2 regions of the Marinoscillum luteum genome follow, and region 2 is predicted to be linked to the other one. Evidence: riboswitches for the same ligand, from Rfam matches in the RefSeq annotation. Region 2 holds a riboswitch; the other holds the start of a gene.
The links. A riboswitch is a leader RNA that binds a small molecule or an ion and turns the genes downstream of it on or off. The one in region 2 is predicted to bind thiamine pyrophosphate.

Region 1 (16,131 bases), on a different contig from region 2:
TCAGTCTGGTGGGAACCACAAAAGCCCGAAAAGGAAGGTTCTATTATTTCCTTTTCTTTGGCAAGCTGGCTTATCACTTTGCTTATCGCAAAGAGGAGTCTTCTGGCGCTCCCGTTCTCAATGAGCCTCCCAAATAATTCAGCAAATGATCAAAGGACTCTATAAGGAACTGCTCATCGTCATTGGGGCATTTCTCATTGGTTGGTTGGCTTTCACCCTGTTTAGGTGGGTGCCTGATGCCCCCGAACTGTCCGTGTCTGTGGAAACCGAGCAAGAGCTGGGAGACCTACTGGCCGACCAGGTGCTGCGTGAGTATGAAGCGGTAGAAAACGATACGGTGAGTGAAGCCATTCTGACTATCAAAAAGAGACTCCTGACGGCCATCGGTCCTACCAACTATGACTATCAGCTCCATGTGCTGAATGAACCGGAGGTGAACGCTTTTGCTACGATGGGTGGACATATCTTTATTTTCTCGGGAATCATCAGGCTCTCAGAGAACCCAGAGGAGCTGGCAGCAGTACTGGCCCATGAAATGGGTCATGTGGAAGAACGCCATGTTGTGAATAAAATCCTGAAGGATCTCGGTATCAATGTGGTCTTTTCCATCCTTACCGGAAGTGATCCGGTACTGGTAGGGGAAATAGCCAAAGCCACCATCTCCTCCTCATTTGACAGGACTCAGGAGACAAGTGCGGACCAGTTTGCCTTAAAGACACTGGAAGAAGCAGCCATCAGCCCCCGGTATGTTTCCACGATCTTTAGGCGACTGAAAGAAAAGTACGGAGAAGGTGACGACCGGCTGGATTTTCTGATGTCTCACCCCAATCTCAATAAGCGCATCAAGGAAGCACTAGAGTATCCACTGAAGGAAAACTTCGAAGCTGAGCCGATGAATATTGACTGGGAACTGGTGAAGTCCGCACTATAATCAGAGCCTGGAAACCAATCTTTCGAGAAACTCCTGATCCACCTCGTCAAAAGTGTTTAGTTGATCACTGTCCACGTCCAGTACACCTATCACCGCACCGTCTTTGATCACAGGCACCACAATCTCTGATTTGCTATCAGAACTACAGGCGATATGTCCTGGAAACTGGTCTACATCAGGCACGATAATGGTTTGGCCAGTGGCCCAGCTTTGTCCACAAACCCCTTTGCCTTTGTTGATCCGTGTACAGGCGATGGGCCCCTGAAACGGAGCCAGCACCAATTGATCATTTTTGACCAGGTAAAACCCCACCCAAAAGAAATCCATCCCATATTTGAGTGCTGCGGCGATATTGGCCAGGTTAGCAATCAAATCCTCCTCATCAGCAATGAGCGATTCTATCTGCGGTATGAGAGAAGCGTATTTTTCCCTCTTGTCAGTGGTATGGATAATGTTTAGTTCTTCTGCCATGGTAGCGCTTTCAATGATTTTTATAAATTAATAACCGATCTCCTAAAACGTCCTCTGCTGACAAAAGTTCACCGGAAATATGAGGGGCAGCAATGCCTTTACCAAAAGTGTGAGGGGCAATGAAAACCCTGGCTTCATCCCAAAGTCCACGTTCAATGAAAGAGTTGAATAACCCACTCCCACCCTCAATAATCAAAGACTGGATTTTCATTTCGCTGATCGAAGCTAAAATGGCTTCAGGAGTAATCTGCTCCTGCTGAATAAATGTCAAATTCTGCCTGTTTTCATCCTCTCCTTCCGTAAAACAATAAGTAGGTACGGTTCCATCCATGAGATGCATTCCCTTGTTCAACTCCAACGTTCTGTCAATGAAAAAACGCACAGGATTTTTGCCCTTCCAGTCTCTGGTGGTCAAAGATGGATTATCGTAACGAGCCGTATTGGTACCCACCAAAATAGCATCCTCCTCGGCACGCCACTTATGCACCAGCTGTCGCGAATAAGTATTGCTGATCCATTTGCTGTCATAGTTTTCACGGGCCACAAAACCATCAGTGGTCTGTGCCCACTTCAGGATCACATAGGGTCTTTTCTTTTCAAAAGCAGTGAAAAATCTCCTATTGAGCACTCTCCCCTCTTCCTTTAACAAACCGATTTCCACTTCAATTCCGGCATTCCTTAGTCGCTCAATGCCCTGCCCGGCCACCAAAGGATTGGGATCCTCATTGCAAATGACCACCCGCTTTACCTGATGGCGCACCAGCAAGTCGGCACAAGGTGGAGTCTTTCCAAAATGGGAACAGGGCTCCAATGTGACATAAGCGGTACTCTGAACCAAAAGGGACTGATCCTTCACAGCTTGTACAGCATTCACTTCCGCATGCGGCCCTCCGTACTGCTCGTGATAGCCCTCCCCAATGATTTTGTCATCTTTCACAATCACGCACCCTACCATAGGGTTGGGGCTCACATTGCCCAAACCCAGACGGGCAAGCTCCAGCGCTCTTTGCATCCATTGTTGATCTGACATATTCGGTAACTTCGTGCTGTGAATCACAAAGTGTCCGCAATTTACAAAGAATCAGTTCTTCAACTCACTCCCATCTATGGAGAAAGAGAAGCAGAGTCAATCATCAATCTCTTGCTGGAAGATCATTTGGGGATCACCCGGATCCACCGACTCACCAACCCAGAGAGGAGCCTTTCAGAAAGTGACCATAAAAAGCTCCGATCTGCCATGCTACAGCTGCTGAGCAATGTGCCCGTGCAGCACGTCATCGGCTTTGCTTATTTTATGGGTCGAAAATATCTGGTGAATAAACATACCCTAATTCCCAGACCAGAAACCGAGGAGTTGGTCGAGCTGATACTTGATGAGAATGATCGTCATCAAAAACTGAATATTCTGGATATAGGTACGGGCACCGGATGCATTGCCATCAGTCTCGCGCTGGCCATGAGGGCCTCAAATGTGACTGGTTGGGACCTCTCTGAAGGAGCTGTAAAAACCGCTCAGAAAAACAGCCGGGCATTGGGAGCTCAAGTCAACATGGAGGTACAGGATGTGTTTGGGGAAATTCCGCCACAGCAATATGACCTCATCGTGAGTAACCCTCCCTATATACCAGAGGCGGATCGTCACGAAATGCATGAGAATGTGGTGGCCTTTGAGCCGGAAGGGGCACTCTTTGTCTCTAATGATGACCCGCTCATTTTTTACCGCCGCATTGCGGAGATTGGGCTAACTCACCTAACCCCGGAAGGAAAGCTCTATTTCGAAATCCATGAGGCCTTTGGACTGGCAACGAAAGACATGCTGAGAACAAAAGGATACGAAGACGCAAAAGTTTTTCAAGACCTGAATGGCAAAGATCGCATGGTAAGGGCAATACTCCCCTGACCTACTCCGGTTGGAATACCACCTTTACCCGAACCTGACTTTCTACAGGCTCTCCATCTCTGGTGGCTGCTTTCCACGGGGGACCTGTTCGTACCAACCTCATCGCCTCCTCATCACAGCCAAATCCGAGGCTTCGCTTCACTTCAATCGTTCCTATCTCTCCAGTGGCGAGAATGGCAACTTTCAGGATTACTTTACCTGAAACATTGCTGTCGATAGCCGTCCTGGGATAATTCAGTTCTCGCTCCAGGTAAGACCGGTAGGCTTTTAACCCTTCGTCTGGCACAGCGTTTTCAAAGCTCATTTCATTGGTCTCCGCATAAGTGGTCACTACCACCTCGGAGAGTGCCTGTACATCCGTCTCCAGCTCCACGTTCAACTGCCTTCTGTCTCCCACCTTCAGCTCTATCTGGTCATAACCCACATAGGAGAAAATAAGCACAGCGCTTCTATCTGCGAGTTCCAGGTTGTATTGACCATTGCTATCACTCATCACTCCATAGGAGGTGCCTTTCACCAGCACCGTCACTCCTGGCAATGGGGTTCCAGCTTCATCAGTGACCGTGCCCGTCACCACATTATCTGCCCCCAGAGCTGATCGGGTCCCTGCTCCTGTGGATCTGCTCATAGCTACCGCTTCCTTCTTCAGTGCGGAGCTCTCTTCCGGAATCACCTCTTCTATCACCACCTCAGCCAGTGTCTCATCTGCCAGCTCAATGACCTGATCCTCCTCCATCAATTCATCTGCGGAAGGTTCCGGACGCTTGGTAGTGATCGCAACATCTTCCTGAGAAGGACCTTCCTCATTTTCATCCGTCAGTATATTTTCTTCGGGCTTTGGTCGGGTTGCTTCAGCAACCGGGACGCTTTCTTCTTTGATAAAAGGTGGCTCCGGGATGACAACCTGTTCTTGCACAATTTTGGAATCTCCCTTAACAGCCGCACCTTCTTCCTGTTGGTCTTCTTCTTTCAGGGATAGCTGGTCACTGGCAGAGTCTAAGGACGGTACCACCAACCAAACAACCACAGCAGCCACCGCAAGGAGTGCGAAGGTAGCTGCCCAACGCCACGCATAACTCTGGCGCTTTTTGGCCCTTGCTGTCACTCTTTTCATCAGCCCATCCAGATCCGTTTCGGTAAGTTCTGGATCAAACAGTGCATATCCTTTCATAGCCTCCTCGTCAAAAGGATCATTGAGCAACTGACGCTCCACGGCATGGGCATTTTTGCCCGTCAGTTTTCCCTCCAGATAGTTCCGGATCTGCTCCCTGGTTAATGTGCTATGTTTTCTACCTGTCGGCATGTTGTTTTTCTATACAGATTTTCAAATTTCTCTTTCCATTTTGGATATAGCTCTTCACCTTTTTCAGCCCAAAAGTGGTTTTCGTACTCACCTCTTCATAACTCAGCTCTTGCAAATAAAACATCCGCAAGCATTTTTGTTGATCCTCCCGCAGCTGTTCCAGGCATTTCTCCAGGGCATCAAGGTCATCGGTCACATCGGTAGGCATTTCTTCTATTGGATGCAAAAACACCTCATTTTCCATAATTGATCCATTCAAATCTTTGCTTGTTCCGGCTTTGCGAAGCTCCATGAGACAGTGATTTTTAGCCACCATATAGAGCCAGCTCTTGAAATACTTTACGTCATGGTCCAGAAGCTTTTTAAAAAGAGATTCAAAAATGGTCATCACCGCATCCTGTGCGGCATCCCGATCTTTTAAATACTTCAGGCAAAGTCCATACACCAGATGCACATACCTGCTGAAAAGTGCTCCAATCAAAGCCTTATCGCCAGTCTGTTGGTAGCGGATGAGCAGTGCTTCATCCGGTTGTTCGTCCTTATTTGAAGAAATAAATTTCAAATAACCTGTTGTTTTACAGTCAGTTAAAAATTAAGTGGGAAAATAATTTCACTCCACTTATGGAATTAAGGTCGGTATCACATCTCAAGAATACAAATCAAATATGATACCGATATGAAAAAGCTCTTATTACTTCTCAGCATGGTGATGGTTTTCAGTCTGAATGCCATGACCCTCCCAATAACCGGTTCGGTTTATGACGAAACCGGCAACCCGCTTCCTGGGGTAACTATAGTAGAAAAGGGAACAACGAACGGCGCACAAACGGACAAGTCTGGAAAGTACTCCATTCAGGTAAATGATACCAACAGCACCCTGGTCTTTTCATTCGTGGGCTTTCAAACTGAAGAAATCCGAGTCGGGAAGAAACAACAAATCAACGTAATCCTTTACGCCGATGTGCAACAGTTACAAGAAGTAGTACTTCAGGATGCTTCATCATCTTCCTTACGCAAGCGATTGAATGCCACAGGGGCAGTATCAAGGGCCGCTGGCCCCTCCTACATGGTAGGTGAGTCCAACCCATTTCACAACACCGAGTCCTATGACGCCATCGAGGAAAACATCTTCCACAAAAGTGCCGACAAGCCACTTTCCACTTTTTCAATAGATGTGGACGCCGCTTCCTACAGTAACATGCGCCGCTTTCTCCACATGGGTCAGCTACCGCCCAAAGATGCCGTACGCATAGAAGAGATGATCAACTACTTTCATTACGACTATGATGGGCCTAAAGACGACAAGCCCTTTGCCATACACACTGCCAAAACCAAAGCTCCCTGGAATGAGGATCACCTGTTGGTGAAAATTGGCATTCAGGGGAAAAAACTGGCCATGGAGCAGCTTCCACCATCCAACATCGTTTTCCTGCTGGATGTCTCCGGCTCCATGAACGCTCCCAACAAACTACCACTCCTCATCTCCAGTCTGAAAATGCTGACCAATGAACTCCGTCCACAGGATCAGGTGGCCATAGTGGTCTACGCAGGTGCTGCGGGGCTGGTGCTGCCCCCCACAGACGGAGCGAATAAGTCTGCAATCATCGAAGCACTGGAAAATCTGGAAGCAGGGGGCTCCACCGCTGGTGGTGCCGGCATCAAACTGGCGTACAAAGTTGCGAAGGAGCATTTTGTGGAGGGTGGCAACAACCGGGTGATATTGGCCACCGATGGAGACTTCAATATTGGGGCCTCCAGCAATGGAGAGATGCAGCGCCTCATCGAAGAAAAACGGGAGGAAGGCGTATTCCTAACCGTACTGGGCTTTGGTATGGGCAATTACAAAGATTCTAAAATGGAAACCCTGGCTGACAAAGGTAACGGCAACTATGCCTACATCGATAACATCCTGGAAGCCAAAAAAGTATTGGTAACGGAGTTTGGTGGTACTCTTTTCACGATCGCCAAAGACGTGAAAATTCAGGTGGAGTTTAACCCCAATGTGGTGCAGGCCTATCGCCTGATAGGCTATGAAAACAGAAAGCTCAATGATGAGGACTTCAACGATGACAAAAAAGATGCGGGCGAGCTGGGGAGTGGGCACACGGTGACCGCTCTTTACGAAATCATTCCGGTAGGAGTCAAAAGCAATTTCACCAAAGAGGTAGATGACCTGAAGTACCAGTCGCAGACCATCACGGGAGATACAGATGAGTTACTTACCGTAAAATTCAGATACAAGGAACCAGATGAAAATACCAGTCAACTCATAGAACAGCCTTTGGCCAATGACAGCTTATTTGATGAAGACGAAAACCTCAACTGGGCGGCCACGGTAGCCAGCTTCGGGATGGTGTTGAGAGATTCAGAATTTAAGGGAAATCTCACATTCAGCAAAATACTCACCATGGCCCACCAGTCTGCCGGGGTGGACGAATTCGGCTATAGAGCAGAGTTTATCAAACTGGTAAACATTGCTAACAGGATTCAGTAATCTAAATCCTCAACCACCAAGTAAGGGGGATGGCTGCAGTGGATCTCAGCCTCCCCTTCTTTTGCCTTGACCACCTCCAACTCCTGATCATGTGAGGCTTTCACATCTTCCTGAAATCCCACGACATCCCATCTAGAATCCTCACTCAGGGCCATCAACGTGAGCCGCGTACCGGCAGGCAGCCATTTTTTGAATGTCTCATTCTTGACAAAAAGGAACTTTTGTTTTTCTGTAAATACCACCAGATCCAACTGGTTGAGCCACTGGGTAAGCAATTGGATCACATCAAAGACCGACGCTTCATCTGTGATGATATTCACCGCACGATGACCTTCCTTTTGGAGTACTGTCAGCCCGGTCATTAAAAAGTGGGAATCGTCAATGGCGATGATTTTAACGGGCTGTTGATTATCCAGGCGGCCTTTCCAGCTTTCAAAGCGGTTTAAACTCACCATTGCAAAATCCAGCTTATGGCCCAGACTGGTGTATTTATCAATACCCGGTTCACAACAGATCACCGTCGGTGACCACTCCAGGAGTGCATGCAAATGTGAGACCGGAAAGGAGTCCAGGCGGTGCAAAATTAAGGCAGGTTCCTGCTGATCTCTGACAATGTGGTGTGATGACATTCGGAAATATTAAAATTCGGTGCTAAATTATAAGTGTTTAAATAACAGAAATCCAAAACAAAAACAGTTTGTAAAGAATTTAATAGATAAGAACGTTTCACCAAACCCCGCCAAATTTCTACAAAAATGAAAAATTTGCTCATAATTACCTCGTTTATCCTGCTCTCCGGATGCATGGCAGAGCGGGAATTTATCGTAGAGTATGATTACAGTTATCGCGGGAAATTTAAGCGCTACGATACCTTCAATTTTCTAAACCTGGGAGACACCGTAAACTACAATGGCCTTAGTGACAGCATGATCAAAAGAGAGATTGAGCGTAGGATGATTTCTCAAGGCTACAAAAAATCCGATAAGCCCTCAATTTACATTGCTTACAAAGTATTCTCCAACGACATGTCCTTCAAAGGCTACGAGCAGCTGGAGCTGGAGAGCTGGGATGCCCTGTACGCAGAGCGCGCTGAGAACGAAAGCAACCTGGAGTACATCCGTGAAGCGAAGTATACCAATAAAGCCTACGAACTTAAGAAAGGCACCTTACTGATTGACTTTGTAGACCGCAAGTCCAATGGTGTCATCTGGCAGGGCTACGCCAGTGGGCTATTCGATGACAGAACTTATTTCTCTAAAGACGTGCGGTATTCGGTACGCAGTATTTTGAATCAATACCGACTACTAGCGGCCAGCTACCAATAGAAATAATAACGATTCCTATAAAAAAGCCTTCGGAATATGCTTCCGAAGGCTTTTTATCCTTAAAACTTCAGTGATAAGGCCAGCATGAAATTAGTCCCCGCCTGAGGGTAATAGTAATTTTCACGCACCACATAGTCTCCTCCGGCATAGCCAAAGGTGTAGCCATTGCTCACATATTGCACATCGAAAATGTTATTCACCAAAAGGGAGATGCCAATTTGCTTCACCTGCTTGCTGGCAAACGTGAGATCCATTTTCAGGTCATTCACAAAGTAGGCATCAATGCTGCGATCATCATTAGACGTATTGTCCAGATACTGCTTACTCACATACTTGCTCAACAAAGAAATCTCCAGGAAGCTCAGTGGCTTGTAACCAATCTGCGTGCCACCAATCACATTGGGAGAGAATGAGATGTCAGTATCGGTGTATTCATTTTGGATTTCGTTGTACTCGTCAAAGGCCGGACCATAGTCGTAAATCACCTCTGTAAAGTTGGCAATCTTGTTTTTACTGAGGGTCAGATTTCCAGACAGGGTCAGGGCGTCCATCACCTTCACCGCTCCCACAAGCTCCACACCCATCCGGTAGCTATCAGGCACATTGACCCGTATGGATGAACCCACATCATTCACCGCACCGGTGAGCACCAGCTGGTTTTCATAATCCATGAGGTAGTAGTTGGCTGAATAGCTATAATTCCCTGCAGCCTTACGATACCCAACCTCCAGGTTGCGCATGGTCTCTGCCTTTGGAATCTGACCCTCGGCAGCATCTACAAAATCACCTCGTACCGGCTCCCGGTTGCCCACTGCGTAAGAGGCATAAAAACTTTCGCCCCGCTTCACCAAATAGGTCATGCCCACCTTTGGATTGAAAAAGGCGTAAGTATCTCCTGTATCTATATTCCTGAGGTCGCTGTCCACCCCTTTGGTGTGATAATCCAGCATTCTGACCTGTGCATCTGCAAAGAGGTTCACTTTTGGAGCTACCTGATAGTTTCCTTTCAGGTAAACATTGAAATCGGTCTTCATTCCGAAATTGTCATAATAACGATCCCGAATGGCACTGGTACTGGCATATTGTGCCCAGATGATTTCACCAAAATGATCCCCATCATATTTGTTCCAGGCACCTCCAAAAGACAAATCCCATTTCTCCTTAGTGTAGTTAGCTGAAAAGGTGAATCCATAAAAGTCGTTGTCCAGCCATCTGCGACGAATCAGGTCTGTGGATGTGATGGTGCTGTCGCCAATCACTACCTCCGGCAACGCGTAGTCCGCCAGGTCATCATCCGCTCTGTACTGCTCATAGTACCCACGTCCGTAGGTATAGTGCAGGGCTCCGTTCACATTGAAATTAGGATTGAAAACATGACTTAAATGGAGCTGATAGTGGTCTTGCTGATAGTTGTCCACTTCATTGTCATACTGATAGTAGTTGTAGGTGCGTCCTGAGTTGAGCAGATTATCCGCCTGTTCGTCGGAGAGTCCATTGTTGGCAATGACCTCCATCATCCCGTCCACGTCATTGTTCAGCCGGGCCTCAGGAGTACCCCACCAGGCCTGATAAGTCACTTCCTTGCCTGCAAAAACCACAGCTTTCACGGTAGTCTTATCTCCATAGTACCCGCCAGACAGGTAGTAAGACTTCAGATCGGCCGATGCACGATCCAGGTATCCGTCAGAGGATATCTGTGACAATCGCCCCTGAAAAGCCCATTTTTTGTTAATCAGACCGGTATTCATTTCTACCGTGTGTTTCCAGGTATTGAATGACCCAAAACTATTGTCCACTTTGGCGTAAGCCTCCTGAGAAGGCATGTCCGTTTGCAGGTTTACGGAAGCACCGAAGGCTGCCGCACCATTGGTGGACGTACCCACCCCACGCTGAATCTGAATGTTGTTGACAGAAGAGGCCATGTCCGGCATGTTTACCCAAAACGTACCATGCGATTCCGAATCATTGATCGGCACACCATTTACGGTCACGTTGATTCGTGTGGGGTCGCTCCCCCGGATCCTGATCCCTGTATAGCCTACACCATTTCCTGCATCGGAGGTCACCACCATAGAGGGCGTATGTTGTAGGATAAAAGGCAGGTCCTGGCCCATGTTTCGTCCCTCTATCTCCTTGTTAGAAATGTTTGAAAAAGTGGTGGGTGTTTTCTCATTGGCCCGGGTTGCGTAAACAAAAACCTCCTCGCCTTTAATCACATTCTCATTCAGCGAAATCTCCAGAGAAACGTTTTGATTCACCTCCAATACTTTCGTGTAGGTTTCGTAGCCCACAAAAGAAACACTCAACTCAAAAGTACCCGCTGGCACCTTGCTCAACATAAAAAAACCATCCCAATCTGTAGAGGTGGCATACTTAGACTGGTTCAGCCATACGTTGGCTCCGGGCAAAGATTCACCCGCTTCGGTGACCACCTTGCCATCCACAGTGAACTGACCAAACGCACTGAATACAGCGGTCATTGCCAGCATTGACATCCAAAAAACTTTCATTTTAAATTGTTGTTAACATTTAACCATACGGAAAGCGGGGAACTTCCCTACTGGTTTATCATACTTCCCTACGCCGGCATTATCCGGATCAGGTTATTTGGGTATGATCTCAGCCCGATAGACTCTTTTAGAATCCGTAAGGCACCCCTTTTGTAGCCGCAAACTTAGGCCAAAACTATTTGTTGAAGAAATCCTCGATTAAATCCTGAGCACATTTGACCCTGATGTCTTCGATCCCTGATACAATGGCATACGGCAGGTCATGCTCCTTCAGGTAGGTTTCGTATACATCAAAAAAGTGCTTTCTCAGCTTGGGGTGCTCACGCTGCGGATCAGGCCGCCAAATCAAGTCTATATTACCCAGCAGGTAAAAATCGTACTGGCGCCTCTCCAACTCCTCCAGTATCCAGGGGTCGGCTTCACCATACTTGTGCTCACTCCAGACCTTCATCACAATGAGGTTGGTATCACAAAAAAGATACCCACTGGCCTGCTCGGCCTTATCATCTTCCCAGGCCATCTGGCCCTGCGCTATATGCAGAAGATCCTCTTTTTGGTATTCTCCCTCTAGTCTGTCCAGATAAAAACGAGCGTACTCTGGCACCCATTCGGTATCGTAAATCCGTGCCAGATGCTGGCACAACTCACTTTTCCCGGTAGACTCGGGACCAATTATCGCTATCTTTCTGATCATGACTTAAGCAACGTTTTTCTCCATGAAAAATACCCCCAGGTGGCCAGTACTGTAAACACAAAAAACTGAAAAGCTGTAAATGGCAATCCTTTATACAAGTAAAGCGGCACCGAAATAATATCTGCAATGATCCAGGCAATCCAGTTCTCAATTTTCTTTTCGGCCATCAGCCACATACCTACCAGGGCAAATGATGAGGTAATGGAATCCCAGTTGGGCACATCGCTATCGGTGAAGTAAACCAAAACGGTCCTGATCACAATGAAAGACACAATGAAGAACAAAATACTGATCACATTTTGCTTTTTGTTATTACTTGTAATAGGAATCTGCGGCTTATTCTCGCTATCGGTCCAATGATACCAGCCATACACACTCATCACAAAATAATATCCATTAATACCCATATCGGCATAGAGCTTATATTCAAGTGTGAGGTAGATATAAATCAGCACGGACACGATACCGGTGGGGTACACCAAAATATTTTCCTGCTTGGAATACCACACACTCAACAACCCAAAAAACACCGCTACAGCTTCCAGCCATGTAGTCTGATACATCTGTTCCAGTAGCTGCGAGAAGAATTCATTCATGCCTGTAAATTATAAATCACATTAAGTTTCGCAATCTCTATAAGACCAGTTAATTTTGCCCGGCAAATAATAACAAATATTGTTTGCATGAATCTCGACGATAAATTCCTCTTTGAAGCACTAACCTATGATGATGTGCTTCTCCTTCCAGGTTACTCTGAAATCCTCCCCAGAGATACCGACACTTCCACCAGAATTACCCGCAATATTAGGCTGAATATCCCACTTGTGTCCGCTGCTATGGATACAGTGACCGAAGCTGAGCTGGCTATTGCTATGGCGCTGGAAGGCGGTCTGGGTTTTATTCATAAGAACATGCCTGCCGACCAGCAAGCCGCGCAGGTGCGCAAAGTGAAGCGGTCTCAAAGTGGAATGATTCTCGATCCCATCACCCTCTCTCACGATAGTGTGGCCGGAGATGCAGAAAAGATCATGCGCGAAAATAAAATTGGAGGAATACCTGTCATCGACCAAAATAAGAAATTGATCGGGATCATTACCAACCGTGATTTGAGGTTTCAGAAAAACATGAAGCGCCCGATCCGGGAGATCATGACCACCGAAAATCTCGTCACAGCAGAAGTGGAAGTGGGTCTGAAGGAGGCCGAGCAGATTCTGCAAGAATATAAGATAGAAAAGTTGCCGATCATCGATAAAGACGGCAAACTCACAGGGCTTATCACCTACAAGGATATCCTGAAAAACAAAGACCGCCCTAATGCCTGCAAGGACGAATACGGCCGACTGAGAGTAGGCGCAGCTGTGGGTGTGACTCCAGACATGGTAGATCGGATCAAAGCACTGGTGAATGCGGGTGTGGACGTGGTGAGCATAGACACTGCTCACGGTCACTCCAAAGGCGTAATTGACGCAGCTAAAAACGTCAAGAAAGCTTTTCCGGATCTGGAACTCATCGTGGGCAACATCGCGACTTATGAAGCCGCAGAGGCGCTGGCCGCTGCCGGAGCTGATGCAGTGAAGGTAGGTGTAGGTCCTGGAAGTATCTGTACCACCCGTGTGGTAGCGGGCGTAGGCGTACCACAGTTATCAGCTGTGTATGAGGCTGCCAAAGCCCTGAAAGGAAAAGACCTGCCCATCATAGCCGATGGAGGTATACGTTTCTCCGGCGACCTGGTGAAGGCCCTTGCTGGCGGAGCCAGCAGTGTGATGATTGGCTCTCTTTTAGCAGGAACCGAAGAAGCTCCAGGGGAGATGATCATCTACGAGGGACGAAAATTCAAAACTTACCGTGGAATGGGCTCAGTGGAAGCCATGGAGGACGGCTCGAAAGACCGATATTTTCAGGATGCGGAGGACGACATCAAAAAACTGGTACCAGAAGGCATAGTAGGCCGGGTGCCTTACAAAGGTATGGTCTCCGAAGTGCTCTATCAGCTTACCGGAGGCCTGAAAGCAGGTATGGGCTACTGTGGGGCCGGGACTATTGAGCAGTTACACAATGCTAAGTTTGTGAAGATCTCTGCAGCCGGAGTGGCAGAAAGCCACCCGCATGACATCACCATTACCAGAGAAGCTCCTAACTATAGCAGGAGATAGAGCTTCGAGAATTCGTTAAAAAAAGTGAAAGCCGTCCATACATTATATGGATGGCTTTTTTATTAAGGGTCACCCCCGTATTTTTGCGGCACGCCGATGCTCTCCGAAAAACTCAAAATACGACTTAGCTTTTTAGCAGGCATCCTGTCATGGCTACTGTTTACATTTTTTGATCTCTACCTCCTTTTTGTAGACCAGTACCAGCTGAATGTAGACTTGTCGGCCATTTTGCCGCAGATTTTCCTGACGACCCTGGTGCTTTCCACCCTGTCTTACTATCGGTACACCATCACCAAAGCCGATAGCATCAACTTCATCGATCTGTTGTGGCGGGTGTTCATTACTGGCCTGGTCACCACCATCGGCTCGCTTTTCATCCGGCTGTTTTTCTATATTTTCGGTAACAGCACCATCAGTGAAAATCCATTCACGGTAAATTTCCTCTACAACATCCTGGTCGGGTTAGTGGTCGTCTATCTGGTGTCCACATTTGTGGTTTGGAAACGACTAATTCTTTACCAAAAATCCAAAAACCTCATTCAGCTCTGGGGATTCTTCGAGTATGCCTTGCTGGGAAGCCTGATCTTTGATCTCTTTGGCAACAAATTTCTCAGCGTCAACTTCAATACGGCACTGATCTTTTTAGGTGGCCTGGGCATTATCCTTGCTTTTAACCTCAAGTGGATTGCCTACCTCAATTTCAAACAGAAGTGGAAAAGCATTCTTTTCATTATTCTCTCAGGCATCTATCTGTACCATTTCCTGCTGAACCTGATGAATTTTTCGGAGACCGGCGCCCTCAATCTGGATCTGCTGGATCGGGCCTACTTCGTTTCGCTGTTTATCTTCATCATTTTGTATGCGGGCATTTCCATCCTGGTTACCCTCTTCAACCTACCCACTTCTTCTGTTTTTGAGCGGAAGCTCCAGGAGGCTATTGACTTTCAAAAGCTGAGCCAATCCATACCGGCAGGGCAAAGTGCCGAGCAGACCTACGACATCCTGTTGGAGAGCTCTATGAGTGCCGTATTTGCGGATGCGGCCTGGCTGGAGATCAGTGGAGAAGAGCCCATCCTGCTCACCCGTGGCGTCACTACCCTCACTGTGAAAGATATTAAGCAGAGTGTGCGACAGGACTTTATCAAAAAAATACTGAGTCAGCAGGTCTCCAATGAATTTGCCCCCAGCAAGGTCATTGGCACCCTCAATCATCCTGACTTCAAATCCATCATCGCCGTGCCGGTCATGGTACAAAACGAACAAATAGGTTCTCTGGCTTTACTGCAGGAGGTAGGTGACGCCTTCAACCGGGAGATGGTGGACATCATCACCACGTTTGTAAATCAGGCCAGCATTTCTATTGAAAACTTCCACCTCATCAGGGAGGCACTTGACAATGAGCGTTACAAGGAGCAATTGAAGATTGCTAAAAGTGTGCAAAAGAGCCTGTTGCCTTCGGTACTCGAACGCAACGACTGTTTTGAAATAGAAGCCTATAGCATGGCTGCCGATGAAGTGGGGGGAGACTATTATGATATTATTGAGCCTTCTAAGGACATCTTTAACCTGATCATCGGTGATGTGTCTGGCAAAGGCACGTCCGCTGCGTTCAATATGGCTCAGATGAGGGGTATTTTTCACAGCCTGGCCCAGGATGTAAGTACCCCAAAGGAATTTATCACCAAAGCCAACTCCGCCATAGGCCGTTGCCTGGAGAAAAACTCCTTCATTACCGCCATTTACTTCGTGATCAACACCCGGGAAAAAAAATTCTGCTATGCAAGAGCGGGGCACTGCCCGGCCATGTATTATTCAGCTTCAACCGGAAATATCACCCTTTTAGAGAAAGAAGGACTGGGACTGGGTATCCTGAGAAACTCGCAGTACAACGAATACGTTCAAGAAGAAACCATAAACTACCAGCCAGGTGACTTATTGCTCCTGTATACAGATGGTATTTCAGAAGCTAAAAATGAATACAAGAAGCAATATGGCGCGGATGGCCTGAAATCCTCACTGCAAAACCACATTAATGCGCCTTTGAGTAAACTGAAAGATATGCTCATTAACGATCTGCTGAAATTTTTGAATGGAAACAAATTGGACGATGATTATACACTGACCATCGTCAGGTTTAAATAATAACTATGGTAGAAATAAACATACAGGCTGAGTCGGATTACCAACTCATAGAGGTCAGGGGAGAAGTGGATGCCAGCTCATCGATAGAACTGGACAATGCCTTGAAATCGGCAGCTGAAAACTATACTAAAATACTGATCAACCTCAGCAAGCTAGAGTACATCTCTTCCGCCGGGTTGGGGGTGTTTATTTCCTATCTGGAGGAGCT
Region 2 (16,131 bases):
AACTTTCAGGAAAGACTGATCGCATTTGCCGCCGTGGAGGGCATCTTCTTCTCCGGTAGTTTCTGTTCCATCTTCTGGTTAAAGAAGCGAGGCCTCATGCCCGGACTTACTTTTTCAAACGAGCTGATCTCAAGAGACGAAGGTCTTCATTGCGATTTTGCTTGTCTGCTGTATAATAATCACATCAAACACAAGTTACCTAAGGAGACAGTCACAGCCATTATAGAAGATGCTGTGATCATAGAAAAGGAATTTGTAACCGACGCACTTCCCGTGAAACTGATCGGGATGAATGCTGACCTCATGTGTCAGTATATAGAGTTTGTCGCAGACAGACTTTTGATGGAGCTCGGTTGCTCCAAAGTGTACAACTCCACCAATCCATTTGATTTTATGGATATGATCTCCCTCCAGGGTAAAACCAATTTCTTTGAGAAAAGAGTAGGTGAATACCAGAAAGCCGGAGTAATGGACAGTGGCACTGGCAACAACGACGATAAAGCCAAATTCAGTTTAGACGAAGACTTTTAATGAACCGTAATTTTCCATCCCAAATCGCCTTATAAGAAATGTTAGTAATCAAGAGAGACGGAAGACGTGAATCCGTAAAATTTGACAAAATCACCGCCAGAATTGAAAAACTCTGTGATGGTTTAAACTCGGACTTTGTAAAACCAGTGGAGATCGCCAAGAAGGTGATTGATGGTCTGTATGATGGAGTGACCACCATTGAGTTGGACAACCTGGCTGCCGAGATCGCTGCCACGATGACCACCCGTCATCCGGATTTTGCGAAGCTTGCCGCTCGCATATCTATATCTAACCTTCATAAGGTGACTGAAGAGTCTTTTTCAAACACCATGAAAAGACTGTATACTTATGTAAATCCTAAAACAGATGAAAATGCAGCTTTGGTATCTACCGAAGTATATGGCATCATCAGGGCCAATGCCAAGCGATTGGATGAAGCAGTGGATTATACCAGGGATTATAATTATGACTTCTTTGGGTACAAAACCCTCGAAAGATCATACCTGATCAAATTGGATGGAAAAATTGTAGAAAGACCTCAGCACATGCTGATGCGGGTTTCTGTGGGTATTCACATGGATGATATCGACGCAGCGATAGAAACCTACAACCTTATGTCTGAAAAGTGGTTTACACACGCCACACCTACGCTCTTCAATGCGGGGACTCCCAAACCACAGCTTTCCTCATGCTTCCTGCTCACCATGCAGGATGATAGCATCGATGGTATCTACGATACCCTTAAACAGTGCGCTAAAATCTCACAATCAGCTGGTGGTATAGGCCTCAGCATTCACAACGTAAGGGCTACAGGCGCTTACATCAAAGGCACCAACGGTACCTCTAATGGTATCGTGCCTATGCTCAGAAACTTCGACATGACTGCTAGGTATGTGGATCAGGGAGGCGGGAAGCGCAAAGGAAGCTTTGCCATCTACCTGGAGCCCTGGCATGCAGACATCTTTGACTTCCTGGAACTGAAGAAAAATCACGGAAAAGAAGAATTGCGCGCAAGAGACCTTTTCTATGCACTTTGGATTCCTGACCTTTTCATGAAACGAGTGGAAGAAAATGGCGAATGGTCACTCTTTAGCCCAGATGAAGCACCCAACCTGTATGAATCATACGGAGATGAATTTGAAAAACTTTACGAAAAATACGAGAAGGAAGGCAGAGCCAGAAGAACCATCAAAGCGCAGGAGCTTTGGTTCGAAATTCTGGAATCTCAGATAGAAACTGGCACACCTTACATCCTTTACAAAGACGCAGCCAACAAAAAGTCAAACCAAAAGAATCTTGGCACCATTCGGTCGAGCAACCTTTGTACTGAAATCATGGAGTACACCTCCAAAGATGAAGTAGCGGTGTGCAACCTGGCTTCCATTGCTTTGAACAAGTTCGTCAATGAGAAAGGTGAGTTTGATCACCAAAAACTCTATGAAATCACCAAAGTAGCTACACGAAACCTGAATAAGGTGATCGATGTAAACTACTACCCGGTGCCGGAGGCCAAAACCTCCAACATGCGACACAGACCTATAGGGATCGGTGTGCAGGGATTGGCTGATGCGTTCATGTTGATGAAGCTTCCATTTGACTCCCCTGAGTCCAGAAAACTCAACAAAGAGATCTTCGAAACCATCTACTATGCTGCTATGGAGACTTCCATGGAACTGGCTCAGAAAGAAGGTCCATACGAAACCTTCAAAGGATCACCGGTATCCAAAGGCATCTTCCAGTTTGACATGTGGGGCATTACTCCCGACTCAGGCAGATGGGACTGGTATGACCTGAAGCAAAAAGTAAGAAAGCACGGCGTGAGAAATTCACTGCTTTTGGCACCTATGCCTACGGCTTCTACTTCACAAATCCTTGGAAACAATGAGTGCTTCGAGCCTTACACCTCCAATATCTACACCAGAAGAACCTTGTCTGGTGAGTTTATCGTGGTGAACAAACACCTGATGACTGACCTGATCAACCTGGGCTTGTGGGATGATAGAATGAAAAACCGCATCATGACAGCCAATGGATCTGTGCAGGGCATTCCTGAGATTCCTGAAGACATCAGAGAGCGTTACAAAACCGTTTGGGAGATTTCACAGAAGTCCATCATCGACATGTCAGCAGATAGAGGTGCATTCATCTGTCAGAGCCAGAGCTTGAACATCCACTTGCTGGACGCCAACTTCGGTAAGATGACCTCTATGCACTTCTATGCCTGGAAGAAAGGTTTGAAAACGGGTATGTATTACCTGAGAACCAAGGCTGCCACAGATGCCATCAAGTTTACGCTGGAAAAAGAAGGCGCAGCTCAGCCCGAAGGAAAATCAAAGCCTGCGGCAGACCCTGACGCTGATAAAACTCAAAATCAGGCAGCCATGCAGTGCTCCCTCGATGATCCAGAAGGATGCGAGATGTGCGGAAGTTAAAAATTTGCTATTTTGATAATCGAAGCCTCACTGAAAAGTGGGGCTTTTTTTATGTCCCATGGCCAGCAATCAAGGCTTCTTTTGATAGAAGTAAGAGGAATCAGTATTCATCGTCAGCTGCTCGCCATTCATCTCCACCAGATCAATGACAGTATGGTCACACCCGGCCGTTTCCTCATGTACCAATACCCTGAGCGTATCCACATCCTCATTCCCATAATCCAGATAATATTCATTGCTCTCAGTTACCAGAATCAATGTCACCTGAAAAAGCGAGACCATACTGTCAGAAAAATTCCTGATCTCATAAGGAAAATCCGCTCCGTCACTTGCGGTCAGCTCCCAACTCAAAAACTCAAGGTATGATGAATCCTCCTGGCTAAAATCCAACTGCACCAAAACATCCGGAGGACGAGAGGCACACTTTCTCAAATCACAAGAACCCAGGAAAAACAGCAAAATAATCCAAACTGTAGGCCTCATAAAGCTTTGTATGTCAGTAACTAACACAAAGATAAATGCTATTTCAACTGAATTATATCGCCTGCCTCAAAGTTATTTCTCTATCCCCAGTAGCGTTGAAATGTCCTCCTGAATCAAGTGCTCTTCCGTTTTGGCAGCATGTACATAAGGCTCCACCGCACGCTCCTTACAGTCCATGATGGGACAGCGCTCACAAGTTGTATTGACTTCACGCCTCACGATGTTGGGGTCCCTCAAAAACTTAATTCTTCGCTCGAGGGCGCCATCCACCAGAAAACCAATGGTCACACTTACAGCCTCCTCAGGGTTAGACACATTGGGGAATGCGATGGACAGGCACAGGTATTCATTGGTGGTGCCATGGTAAAATGATCGTTGAATACCCGCCAGGTATTTGATGTCCGGATCAGATTCTCGTGCTTTATATAGATCCCGAATAACATCCAATGAAATCCATCGTCGACAATAATGTTCGTTCAGCTCATTGCCATGCGGGTTATGAAGGCGCGTGAGGTGCAGCTCTTTGGTCAAAGTAAAATAATCCGATCCTTTCCCCACAAATCGCAGGAAGAACAAATTCTCGTAACCAAACACCGCAGGAAGGATATTGGTGAGGCGCTGCATAATCATCTCGGGGGTCACATCGTACTTATCCAAAAAACCCAGCAGCACCTTCGGATCCCATACTTTCATATCGCCCACCGCCCTGATGTCCCTTACGACCTCCTCCTGTGGCATCATGAGTGCCGCTGAAAAATAGGAAGCCCTGTAATTGTTAAGAATCTCCTCAAACGTATGGTCACCATAAGGTGGTGTGCTCATTGGCCTGTTCTTTACCTTAGTCCACTGAAAGGCAATTTCACGACCCAGAAGAAAATTCATCTGACCGGAGTTGAGCCCCCGGTTGATATGTAGCAGGCGTTGTTTTTCATCATACAGAGAGCGCACGTTGCGCAAGGAAGGGTATTTCTGGAGTTCATCCATCCCCATGCGAACACCTATTTCCAGTAAAATACCCGTTAGCAGCTTTTCATTGAAAGGAATATCCTTGAGCTCCGGAAATTCCAGATGAAGCTCCTCTACGGCCTCTTCCAAATCGGCAAAGTAATTCTGATGCAGCTCCTGATAGGATCGGAGGGCTGCATAATAGAAACTTTCCTGCTTCAGCTCAAAATTGCGAGACACCTGGAGCACAGTATTGACGAAAGCATTGATCTTCTCGGGATCATAAGAAATGATTTCAACCAGCTTCTGAGGATTCAGGCCAAACTGCTCCAGAGGGAAGGCTTTAAAAAAATCGGATTGAATCAGGTTCACAATGGGTTCGAGTTTCCTCGGCACCTTCAGCGATACCAACTCATCATAGCTTACGCCGAGGGCTTTAGCCAGAATCATGATTTTATCTCCTTTGGGGTATTTCTTTCCATTTTCAATCTCACTCAGGTAAGACAGTGACAGGCCGGTCTTCTCACGCAGTTCCTGATAGGATATCCCTTTTTCATTTCGGATTTCCTTGAGTTTGAGACCGAAAATGAGCTTGAATTCAAATATCTCTTTGGGCATTCGCCAAAAATAATTCAAAAAAAGCGAAATAAAAGTATTAGCGAAATTTCGCTATTTAATATATTTCGCTATATTTGATCATGTTTAATCAGATAATCATCTTATTATGATCACAGAAGCACACATCCCGGAAACCCAAACACCCCTGGGAATCCAGATAAAAGGAGCCACACCGGCCCCTTACATGGAGATCCTCACTCCTGAGGCACTCGAGTTCTTACAGGCACTCCACGTGCGTTTCAATGAGCGACGCAAGAAGCTCCTTAGAGATAGGGTCATTCGTCAGGAAGCTTTTGATGCAGGGGTCATGCCCAATTTCCTACCTGAAACCCAGGATATCAGAGAGTCAGACTGGACAGTGGCACCCATCCCTGAAGACATCTGGGACCGACGTGTGGAGATCACCGGCCCGGTAGATCGTAAAATGGTCATCAATGCCCTGAACTCTGGTGCCAAGGTATTCATGGCAGACTTTGAGGATAGCAATGCGCCCTATTGGTCCACCAACATGGAAGGTCAGATCAATCTCCGGGACGCCATTCGCAGAGAGATTGAATTCGTAAACCCCAACGGGAAAACTTACCAGCTCAACAAAGAAACGGCCACCTTATTCGTGCGCCCCAGAGGCTGGCACCTTGAGGAAAAGCACCTCCAGATAGATGAGCAACCCGCTAGCGGAGCGCTGGTAGACTTTGGACTCTACTTTTTTCATAATGTACGAGAACTGATCAAAAGGGGATCTGGTCCATATTTCTATCTGCCTAAGCTGGAGAGCCATCTGGAAGCACGCCTTTGGAATGAAGTATTTGTGTTCGCACAAAACTATCTCGGCATTCCCCAGGGCACCATCAAAGCCACTGTATTGATAGAAACGCTCCCTGCAGCCTTTGAACTTCATGAAATCCTGCACGAATTGCAGCATCATTCTGCCGGATTGAATTGCGGTCGTTGGGATTACATTTTTTCCTACATCAAAAAATTCAGAAACAATCGCCATAAAATTTTGCCGAACAGAGATCAGGTCAATATGACGGTGCCTTTTATGAAAGCCTATTCTGACCTGGTGATCCAGACCTGCCACAAGCGCGGGGCCCATGCCATGGGCGGAATGGCCGCACAGATTCCGATCAAAGACGATCCGGAAGCCAATACTGCCGCCCTGGAAAAAGTACGCCTGGACAAACTCAGGGAAGTCATGAACGGACATGATGGCACCTGGGTGGCCCATCCGGGACTGGTGTCGGTGGCTAAAGAGGTCTTTGACCGGCACATGCCCTGGCCCAATCAGTTTCACAACCTGCGCCGCGATGTGGATGTGACTGCTAAGGATCTGGTGCAAACCCCCACCGGTACCATCACCGAGGAGGGAATACGCACCAACATCAACGTGGGAATTCTCTACGTGGAAAGCTGGCTCAGGGGAGTCGGTGCAGCAGCGCTGTACCACCTGATGGAGGATGCCGCCACTGCGGAGATTTCACGCTCCCAGCTCTGGCAGTGGATTCACCGCCACTGCTATACCGTGAGTGGAGTAGCCATCACTGTGGATCTGTATGAAAAACTCAAGCGAGAGGAATTGGTGAAGATAAAAGCAATGCTGGGAGAAGAGACTTATCACTCCGGCCGATTTGAAGAAGCCATAGAGATCTTCGACCGCCTCGTGAAGAATAACACCCTTGAAGAATTTTTAACTATTAACGCCTATACCTATTTAAACTAAGATGATCATGAAAACCGAAAGAATCCAAAAAATCCAAAAAGACTGGGACGAGAACCCCAGGTGGAAAAACATCCATCGCCCATATACCGCGGAAGAAGTGGTCAACTTACAGGGATCTGTCCCAATAGAGCATTCCATCGCCAGAATTACGGCCGAAAAACTATGGAAAAAGCTGAATGACAAACCCTTTGTGGCCGGGCTGGGCGCCCTCACCGGCAACCAAGCGGTACAGGAAATTGCCGCTGGCCTGGAAGCCATCTACCTCAGTGGATGGCAGGTGGCTGCGGACGCTAACCTCGCCGGAGCCATGTACCCCGATCAGTCACTCTACCCGGCTGACTCTGTTCCCAGTGTCGTTAAGCGCATCAACAATGCCCTACTCCGAAGAGATCAGATCGAAAACCTGACTGGTGACAGCAGCATTGACTGGCTCGCGCCCATCGTTGCGGACGCAGAAGCCGGATTCGGAGGAAACCTGAACGCCTTTGAGCTGATGAAAGCCATGATAGAAGCCGGAGCTGCGGGTGTCCACTTCGAAGATCAACTGAGCTCAGCCAAGAAGTGTGGCCATCTGGGCGGAAAGGTACTCGTACCCACGCAGGAGGCCATTGACAAGCTGGTAGCAGCTCGCCTGGCCGCAGATGTGATGAACACACCAACGCTGTTGATTGCCAGGACGGATGCAGATGCCGCCACGCTTATTACTTCTGACATTGACAAGCGTGACCACCGGTTCCTGACAGGAGGTCGCACCAATGAGGGTTTCTTTGAGGTGACCAATGGAGTAGAAGCCGGAATTGCCAGAGGACTGGCTTACGCGCCCTACTCAGACCTCCTATGGATGGAAACATCCAACCCGGATTTGGGTCTGGCCAGAGAATTTGCGCAAGCCATCAAAGCGGAGTTTCCTGATCAGATGCTGGCTTACAATTGCTCACCATCGTTCAACTGGGCAGCACACCTGACTAAATCCGAGATGTTTACCTTCAGGGAAAATCTTGCGGAAATGGGATACAAGTTTCAGTTTATCACGCTGGCAGGATTCCACGCACTCAACACTTCCATGTTTGAGCTCTCCAAAGCTTACAAGGAGCGTGGTATGGCCGGGTATTCCGAGCTTCAGGAGCGGGAGTTTGCGCTGCTGGATTCAGGTTTCAAAGCCGTGAAACATCAAGCCTTTGTGGGTACGGGTTATTTTGACGCCATTCAGAATACCGTACAGCAAGGAAGGGCTTCCACCGTAGCCATGGAGGGAAGCACTGAAGTGGAGCAATTTTAAAATAATGTGTTCCTGAGTTTGTAAAAACCGGCCCTCTGGGTCGGTTTTTCTAGTTCCACGCCAGGCTGGCTCGCTCAGCCCAATAATGATCTGGCTTCACCTTCAGGCCATCCAATACCCTGATGTCTTGCTGGGAGAGTTTGATTTCAGAACCCCTAACATTGGAAATGAGATGTGCCGGAACAGCCGCACCACTCAGCACCACTGACACAAATGGCTTGCTCAGGACGTAAGCCAATGCAACGGCATCCTCGGTAACCTGATAGCTCTGGGCCATATCTGTGAGGGTCTTTAAATAAGCCCCGGTATTCCTGCTTGTCAACCGGCCATTGGCCAGTCCCTCTTTGATGATCACTCCCAATCCCCGATCAAAGGCCTTTTGCAAGGTCTCGCCAGCAGACTGCTCCAAACAATTATAGGTGGCCTGCACTGAGCCAAAAAGTGGCTTTTCTCCAACTTTCACCGCAAGGGCTTTCTCCAACACCACACTTTGCTGAACGCCGCTCAGAGAAAGTCCGATCAAATAACCCATCTCACGAATTTCCTCCAGGCGCTGCAGTACCGCCCTTTTCTCCAACACACCACTCTCCAGGGTGGCTGAGTGAATCTGATAAATTTTCAGCGCGGTGCCCAAACGCTGCTCGCTCTCCGGCCATTGCAGATTCAAACGCTCCAGTGTATGCTCCTTCACTTCATGCTTATCTGCCTGCACAGACCAGTCCGCGGTGTAGTAGTATCCCCATTTTGAACCGACCACCACCTCTTCCCGAGGGTGGGCCATAAGCCATGTGCTCAGGAAAGTTTCCGCCTTTCCATAAGATTGAGCAGCATCAAAATAATTAATCCCCTGGGCTCTGGCCAGGGAAAGCATCGCATGTGTTTGAGCTTCCATTTTAGATGGATCATACTCATTTCCAAGGTCTTCATGGTGACCCAGGTTGATATAGCCGGGCCTGCCCAGCGCCGCGAGGCCTAGCCCTGTACATGATACACTGCACCCTGATTCTCCGAACATTCTGTACTCCATATGTTCGAAGCTAAAAAAAACACTACGATTCTACCTTCTCGGTGAGCCGGAAATTGGTGACTTCTCCCTTTTCCAGTCCCCATCTCTCCAGTATCGGAGTTTCCAGGGCCGGCTCACGGTATTCATCAGGCGACATGATCGGGATACCATGTACAATGGGATAATACCTGCCACAGGAGGTGCAGGTCATGAGCCCTTCGAGTATCTCCTGACTGCCTTCCTTGATGACTTTTATTTCCAGATCGCTCTTATCAAAAGGGCAACACAATTTCTTGAAAAATGCTTTCTTCATGGTTTTGATATGATTTGATTAAACTTTAAGGTCGTGTCAAGCGGATTTTCTGCTTTCCACAATGCGGATATCAGGGCAACTCCTGACACTCCAATCGATGCTATTTCTCCGGCGTTTTCAAGGTTGATCCCTCCGGATGCGAATACCGAACCATCAAAATGCTGACAGGCCTCCCGCACGACATCTGGGGATACCAGCGCACAGGTATCCACCGATGAGGAGGGATACATCGCACAAAAACTGATATAGTCTACCCCTTTTTTTCTGAGGGTCACCCAGTCGGCATGTGCACCCACTGTAAGACCAATTATCTTTTTGAAAGTGCATTCCGGGCTCGGTAAATCCTCCTCCCTGTCGAAATGGACACCCTGAATGCCCGGTAGGGAGGCCAGCTCCAGATTGTTATTGATCAGAATAGGTACCTGACCACACACCGCTTGCAACCTGTATAGAAACTCGTGACGATCCTGATCCGGATGCCAGTGATCCCACACCTGGATGGCACCTATGCCTCCACTCAGAATATGGAGTAATCTGTTTTCCAGGGCGTCAAACCCCTCAGCAGGATCCAGCACTAAATAAACTCCCTTTAGCTTCGGCTTCATTTCCATCCGCGATTTAGAGCGTCTAAAAAAGCCGCCCAATAAGGATCAACACCCGGGGGAGTCAATGGACTGAGTACTTCTCCAGCCAGCCATCTGCCGGCCTTTTCCTCCGTAACTACCCCAATTTTAACCGCCTGGTGGCCGTCCTGATGCAACTGATTAATAATCCCGGACACCCGCCCCGGAGCTACCGCCAGAAGCAACGCACCTGCACCTACACTACAAAGGGGATCAATACCAAAGGCCCCACAAATACTGTCCTGAGCGTACCCCCGGGGAATGGCTGCTACATCCACCTGCACTCCACACCCTGCAGCCGTCATCATTTCCCATATGGCTCCCATCACACCTCCTTCTGTGATGTCATGAATCGCCCGCACACCCTCCGAGTGAATCCCGACAGAGATAGCTGACATGGCGGCATCTACCGCTGATGATGCATAGAAGAGTGCCTGACCAGCCTCTAATACCTCCTTGCCACATTTATTCAGTACTGTTTCGGGAAAGCTAAGGGCCAGGATGGCGGTACTGATAATGGCTGGCTCTTTCACCAGAATGAGGCTATCGCCAGGACGAGCCATCCGACTCAACAAAACCTCTTCCGAGGGCATAGTACTCATCATGGTCACTCCTCCTGAAATGGTGATATTTTGTCCAGTGATCCTTCCCGTATGCCCTCCAGTAATGGCCACTCCCAGCTGATCACAATAAGTACTGATGTGGTTCCAATAGGAGTGAAACTCAGCCGCTGTGAGGGTTTCCGGTAAGTTGAGACAAAACTGAGCGTACTGAGGCAAACACCCTGCTGTGGCCAGATCTGATGCCACCAAATGAACCGTCAACCATGCCGATTCCTGCAACCCGAGCGTTGGAATTAAAGTGGCAGGGTCAGTAGCCGTGACGAGTGACTGCCCCCCATGAAGCGCTATGACACTTACATCCACACCATATTGAGGGCCGCTTACCACCTCCTGTCTCACAGCCCCGGTGGATGGGAAAACGTGACTTTTGAGAAAATCCTCCTGGATTTTGCCCGTATCCGGAAATCCTGAAATCATGGTTGATTCCTTTTGACATAAACACCAAAAAAATCACCTACTGGCACATGCCATTCCTGTACGGGAAACCACTTGGGCAATCCTGTACACTGCCATTCTACCGTATAATCTTCCCCTTGGAGTGCTATATCAATCACTTTGAGCAATGATTTTGGAGTGTAAAAATTGGCTGTTACATAAAAAGGATTCTTACCAACCATCTGCTGCATCCTGCGGCGCACATATTTGGGCGTATTTCGGTTCATCATCCCGAATACTATCCCGTGCTTGCCTACACGTGCTGCCTCCCTAATCACCTTCACCGGGTCTTTATAGTATTCAAAAGTGGTAATGAAGGCCACCGCATCGAAGGTGTTGTCACGAAAGGGCATGTGATGAGAGTCTGCCAGCACCAGGTCACCTCCGAAGAGCTGTCTGCCCTGAGCCAGCATGAAGGGACTCAAATCACCACCGGTAGCCTCTATCCCAATCTCGTGCCACCACCTGGTGAATCGTGTGGTCCCACATCCAAACTCGAGAAGTGTCTTCACCCTGGGGTCCTTTTGAAGCCGATCCGCAATAATTTTTTTCTGAAAAATCTCAGCACGCTTATACCGCCCCTCGTACCAGAGCTCATAGGTATCGGTGTGTTCGCGGTTGAAAAACCACTCTTTTCTGCCCTGCCAATTGGTCAGGTTCTGTTTTACTAACTCATCAAAAGCCATCTCATCATTTTTAAAAAATGGAATAAAAAAAACCGTACCGTCCAGGCATGCGTGGACAATACGGTTTATACTAATGACTTTATAATCTTACTACGAGTCAACCGATATTCCTACGCTGGCATTACCCAGATCAGGTTCAACGGGTATCATCTCAGCCGAATAACGGCACCCCGTGGTTACTTCAAATCTATATGCTAAAACCAGAACCAAAAAGGAATCCGGCTCCTTTCCATCAATTTATTTACTTGCTCCTTTGACAATGGCCTCTACCACCTCAGGATTGAGCAGGGTGGAAGTGTCACCTAACTGATCTGCTTCTCCTGAAGCTACCTTTCTGAGAATCCTGCGCATGATTTTACCAGAGCGGGTTTTAGGCAGTCCGGGAACTATCTGCACCTTATCAGGCTTGGCAATTGGCCCGATAATCTTGCTCACGGTTTCCCTGATTTCATTTTTCAAACTCTCTTCTGAGCGGCCTTCCATGTCACAGATCACGTAGGCATAAATCCCCTGACCTTTCACATCATGAGGGTAGCCCACCACAGCGGACTCGATCACCTTAGGATGCTCATTGATGGCATTTTCTACTTCGGCAGTACCCATTCTGTGACCGGACACATTGATCACATCATCCACACGACCCAGGATTCTCAAATAGCCATCATGGTCCCTCTTGGCTCCATCTCCTGTAAAGTAAAGTCCCTTGTAAGTGGAAAAATAGGTCTGTTTGCATCGATCATGATCCCCATAGGTTGTTCTGATCATACCGGGCCATGGAAACTTGATACATAGGTTTCCCTCCACATTGTTTCCATGAAGCTCCTTTCCCTCGGTATCAACAATGATTGGCTGCACCCCAGGCAGTGGCAATGAGGCATGCGCGGGTTTGTTGGGGGTCACACCAGCGATGGGCGCTATCATGATACCTCCGGTTTCCGTTTGCCACCAGGTGTCTACCAAGGGGCAGTTTCCTTTACCCACATGATCGTGGTACCAGTGCCAGGCCTCCTCATTGATAGGCTCCCCTACGGATCCTATCACCTTCAGAGTGTCCATCTTGTACGGCTCCAGCGGCTCCAACCCGTAGGCCTGCAGCGCACGAATGGCCGTAGGCGCTGTATAAAACTGGTTGACCTTGTGCTTATCGATGACCTCCCAAAAACGACCAACATGCGGATAGGTAGGTACTCCTTCGAACATGAGTGTGGTAGCACCAGCCAACAACGGGCCATATACGATGTAAGAATGCCCGGTGATCCACCCGACATCTGCTGTACACCAGTATACATCACCCACATTATACTGAAACACATTCACAAAAGAGTAATAGGTATAGACCATGTAGCCACCACAGGTGTGCACCACCCCTTTGGGCTTACCTGTGGATCCGGAGGTATAAAGGATAAAGAGCATATCCTCTGCGTCCATTTCCTCTGCCGGGCAATCCAGGGGCTGGCCCTTGATGGCATCATCCCACCAAATATCCCGTCCCTCCTTCATGGTCACCTCGGTACCTGTTCTTTTGAATACAATCACTTTCTCCACTGAGGTAGACTTTTCCAGGGCCTCATCCACCACACTTTTTACTCCTATGCTCTTGGCTCCTCTGTAGTTTCCATCTGAGGTCAGCACCATTTTAGCCTCACAGTCGTTGATTCGATCTGCTACAGCTGTGGAGGAAAATCCGGCAAACACTACTGAGTGTACCGCCCCGATCCGGGCACACGCGAGCATAGCCACAGCAGCCTCAGGCACCATGGGCATATAGATAATCACCCGATCACCCTTTTGCACTCCCTGTGCCTTGAGAGCATTGGCAAACTGGCAAACCTGATGATAGAGCTCCCTATAGGTAAGGGTGACGACCTCATCTCCCGGCTCATTGGGTTCCCAGATGATGGCCGGCCTATCCCCCATGATGAACAAATGACGATCGAGGATATTTTCTGTGATGTTCATTTTCCCATCTACAAACCAGTTGACATCTGGCCCATCAAAATCCCACTTCAATACCTTTGACCATGGCTTCTTCCAATGAAAAGACTCTGCCACTCTCCCCCAAAACTCTTCGGGCTGGAGAACGCTTTTCTGATATTCATGGATATAACCGCTCAGGGTTTGAATCTTGTGACTCATGTGTTTTGAATTTTTATGTTTTTGATAATTTAACGTTAGATAGGCCTTCAAATATCATGGATATCACTTACAATTCCTATGTGAAATTCCCAATTTGACAATGCTCCATCAGGTCCACCCCAAAGCAAAGGCCAAATATTTTACCGGCATTTACTTAACGGCCAAAAGAATATTCCATTCGTCGCTATTCATCCTTGGTGAGAGGTTACTTCATTCATAGTCGTATCAAGGACAGGCCGAAAACAATCGTGCAATATGGTCATGCGTATTATCCATCCAATGACTATATTTATGAAACTGACCAAATCCAGACATGAAGACCAACAAGCTCCTAATTGCCACTCTGGCGTTATTCGCCGTAAATGTACCCGCTTACAGTATGGATGGAATGTCCTCTAGTAGTTTCAATATCACACTTGGACTTCTGGAACTCCCATTCCTGATCATGGCTGTTGTTTTTAGTTTCCTCAATGCAAAAAACCTCAAGGGAGGAAAATTTGGGACAGGAATGACCTACCTGGCCTGGGGATTTCTGGTGATGGCCGTGGGTCACCTTCACATGCAGATCGACTATCACTTTGGGTTTAACTTATTTAACACCCTGCTGGGTGAAAGTGGTGGTCTTATCGCCTGGTTTATTGCACTTATTCTCACATGGGGACTTTCCGGGTGGGGGTTTTATCAGATTTGGAAGGTAAGTAAATCCTGATGTTTAAGTCCCTTTACAAAAGATTGAGTTCCCGACCCCATGGGAACCTCTTGCGTGAAGAGCACAACCGTTTTATCGAATACATTAAATCCTTTGAAGCGCAAGGGATTTGGAACGAAAACCTGGACAATAGGATCAAAAGCCTGGCCAAGGAAAGCTTTGACAGTCAGCTTAACAGATCCGCAGGACTCTATCTCCTTTTCGAACATTCCTTTATTTACAAACAAAAAAATCCATCCAAATATCAAACTCAGCTGAGAAGAGAGATGCGGGGCCGGTTTCCCAATTTGGTGGACACGTTGTTTTTCAGAATCATCTTTAGTTCAGTCAATAATCAGGAGCGTGACCTGGCTTATCTGATTGTGGATCTGGTATGGTCCAAATACACCGATATGGTGGGCAACTCCAAAAACGAGCTCCTCAAAAACTACAAGTATCAGGTGGATAAAGCTGCGGAGCAGTTGAAATTTAACCAGCTCAACAGAAGTGAATTCAGGAGTACGGTAAAGTACGAAGTGTCCAGGCTTTATGAGTACCTCTGCCTCTCCATGGGCCAGGCCAAAATATCAGAGTGGCTCCAGGAGGCTTATCAGCTATTGGCAGACAATTATCAGTTTCTTGATGGCTTTTCACTCCTAATTGGCATTCTTCCCGAGCCCCTCCTGAATGAGCAGCAGCTGAGCCAGCTGAGCCGGGAGCAAATTCACGGTGTACTGCTGGAAAAAACCGAAAAGCTGGAAGAAACCAACCAGAAACTTCAGATACAAATCGCCGAGCGGGAGAAGATTCAGCGGGAGCTGGCTCAGAGTGCTGAAAGGCTCTACACTGTAGTGGAAAATGCCATGGACGCAGTGGTTCTGCTGGATGCTTCCGGGAGGATTACCTTTTGGAACAATCAGGCTGAGACCATTTTTGGATGGTCAAGTGAGGAGATCATTGGCAAGAAATTCTCGGAGCACATTGTACCGCCAGACCGAAAAGAGATCCTGGACAGAGGGTTGGATTTCTTTCTTAAAGGACAAAAAATGCCCACCATCAACCGAAGATTTGAGTTGGTGGGGCTTTCAAAAGAGGGGAAGCTCATTGACCTGGAGCTATCCATTGGTGCCAATCAGATTGGTGATGAGGTTATTTTCACGTCTTTTATCAGAGACATCTCAGACCGAAAGCGCTACGAAAAGCAACTCATGGATGCCCGGGACAAAGCGCAAAAGGCTTCTCAAACCAAGGCAGAATTCCTCTCAACCATGAGTCATGAGATACGCACCCCTATGAACGGCCTGTATGGTACCATTGAGTACTTACTGTCAGAGAATCCAAGGGAAGATCAGCGGGAATCTCTGAAAATGATGAAACACTCTGCCAAGGGCTTGTTGGTGATATTGAATGACATCCTTGATCTTTCCAAACTGGAAGAAGGCCATGTGGAATTTGATCAGCGTGACTTCTCCATCCAGGAACTGTGCAACCGAACCATCTCCACGTTTATGCAAATGGCAGACGAGAAAGGAATCAACCTGACTCTGAACCTCCATCAACCCATACCCGGGCTCATAGGAGACCCCGTGCGCATTGGCCAGATCCTGAATAAC

Region 1: another riboswitch for thiamine pyrophosphate. It lies ahead of ACHKAR_RS17020 (TonB-dependent receptor); the one in region 2 lies ahead of ACHKAR_RS14140 (class I SAM-dependent methyltransferase).

What each region holds. Positions count from the first base shown of each region.
Region 1 is NZ_JBIPKE010000019.1:449,491-465,621, forward strand. It holds gene ACHKAR_RS16970 (DUF4870 domain-containing protein) at 1-137, shown strand, start outside; gene ACHKAR_RS16975 (M48 family metallopeptidase) at 146-931, shown strand; gene ACHKAR_RS16980 (GAF domain-containing protein) at 932-1,402, opposite strand; gene ribD (bifunctional diaminohydroxyphosphoribosylaminopyrimidine deaminase/5-amino-6-(5-phosphoribosylamino)uracil reductase RibD) at 1,413-2,432, opposite strand; gene prmC (peptide chain release factor N(5)-glutamine methyltransferase) at 2,451-3,302, shown strand; gene ACHKAR_RS16995 (energy transducer TonB) at 3,304-4,605, opposite strand; gene ACHKAR_RS17000 (RNA polymerase sigma factor) at 4,592-5,167, opposite strand; gene ACHKAR_RS17005 (vWA domain-containing protein) at 5,282-7,099, shown strand; gene ACHKAR_RS17010 (hypothetical protein) at 7,093-7,728, opposite strand; gene ACHKAR_RS17015 (DUF4136 domain-containing protein) at 7,855-8,424, shown strand; gene ACHKAR_RS17020 (TonB-dependent receptor) at 8,484-10,934, opposite strand; TPP riboswitch at 10,983-11,093, opposite strand; gene ACHKAR_RS17025 (AAA family ATPase) at 11,110-11,628, opposite strand; gene pnuC (nicotinamide riboside transporter PnuC) at 11,625-12,224, opposite strand; gene guaB (IMP dehydrogenase) at 12,312-13,781, shown strand; gene ACHKAR_RS17040 (GAF domain-containing SpoIIE family protein phosphatase) at 13,878-15,923, shown strand; gene ACHKAR_RS17045 (STAS domain-containing protein) at 15,929-16,131, shown strand, end outside.
Region 2 is NZ_JBIPKE010000018.1:105,437-121,567, reverse strand. It holds gene ACHKAR_RS14190 (ribonucleoside-diphosphate reductase small subunit) at 1-531, shown strand, start outside; gene ACHKAR_RS14185 (ribonucleoside-diphosphate reductase subunit alpha) at 570-2,963, shown strand; gene ACHKAR_RS14180 (hypothetical protein) at 3,033-3,446, opposite strand; gene ACHKAR_RS14175 (helix-turn-helix domain-containing protein) at 3,519-5,009, opposite strand; gene aceB (malate synthase A) at 5,116-6,729, shown strand; gene aceA (isocitrate lyase) at 6,737-8,008, shown strand; gene ACHKAR_RS14160 (aldo/keto reductase) at 8,058-9,035, opposite strand; gene ACHKAR_RS14155 (Trm112 family protein) at 9,058-9,327, opposite strand; gene ACHKAR_RS14150 (thiamine phosphate synthase) at 9,324-9,932, opposite strand; gene ACHKAR_RS14145 (AIR synthase-related protein) at 9,929-10,990, opposite strand; gene ACHKAR_RS14140 (class I SAM-dependent methyltransferase) at 10,987-11,694, opposite strand; TPP riboswitch at 11,782-11,877, opposite strand; gene acs (acetate--CoA ligase) at 11,932-13,881, opposite strand; gene ACHKAR_RS14130 (hypothetical protein) at 14,144-14,539, shown strand; gene ACHKAR_RS14125 (hybrid sensor histidine kinase/response regulator) at 14,539-16,131, shown strand, end outside.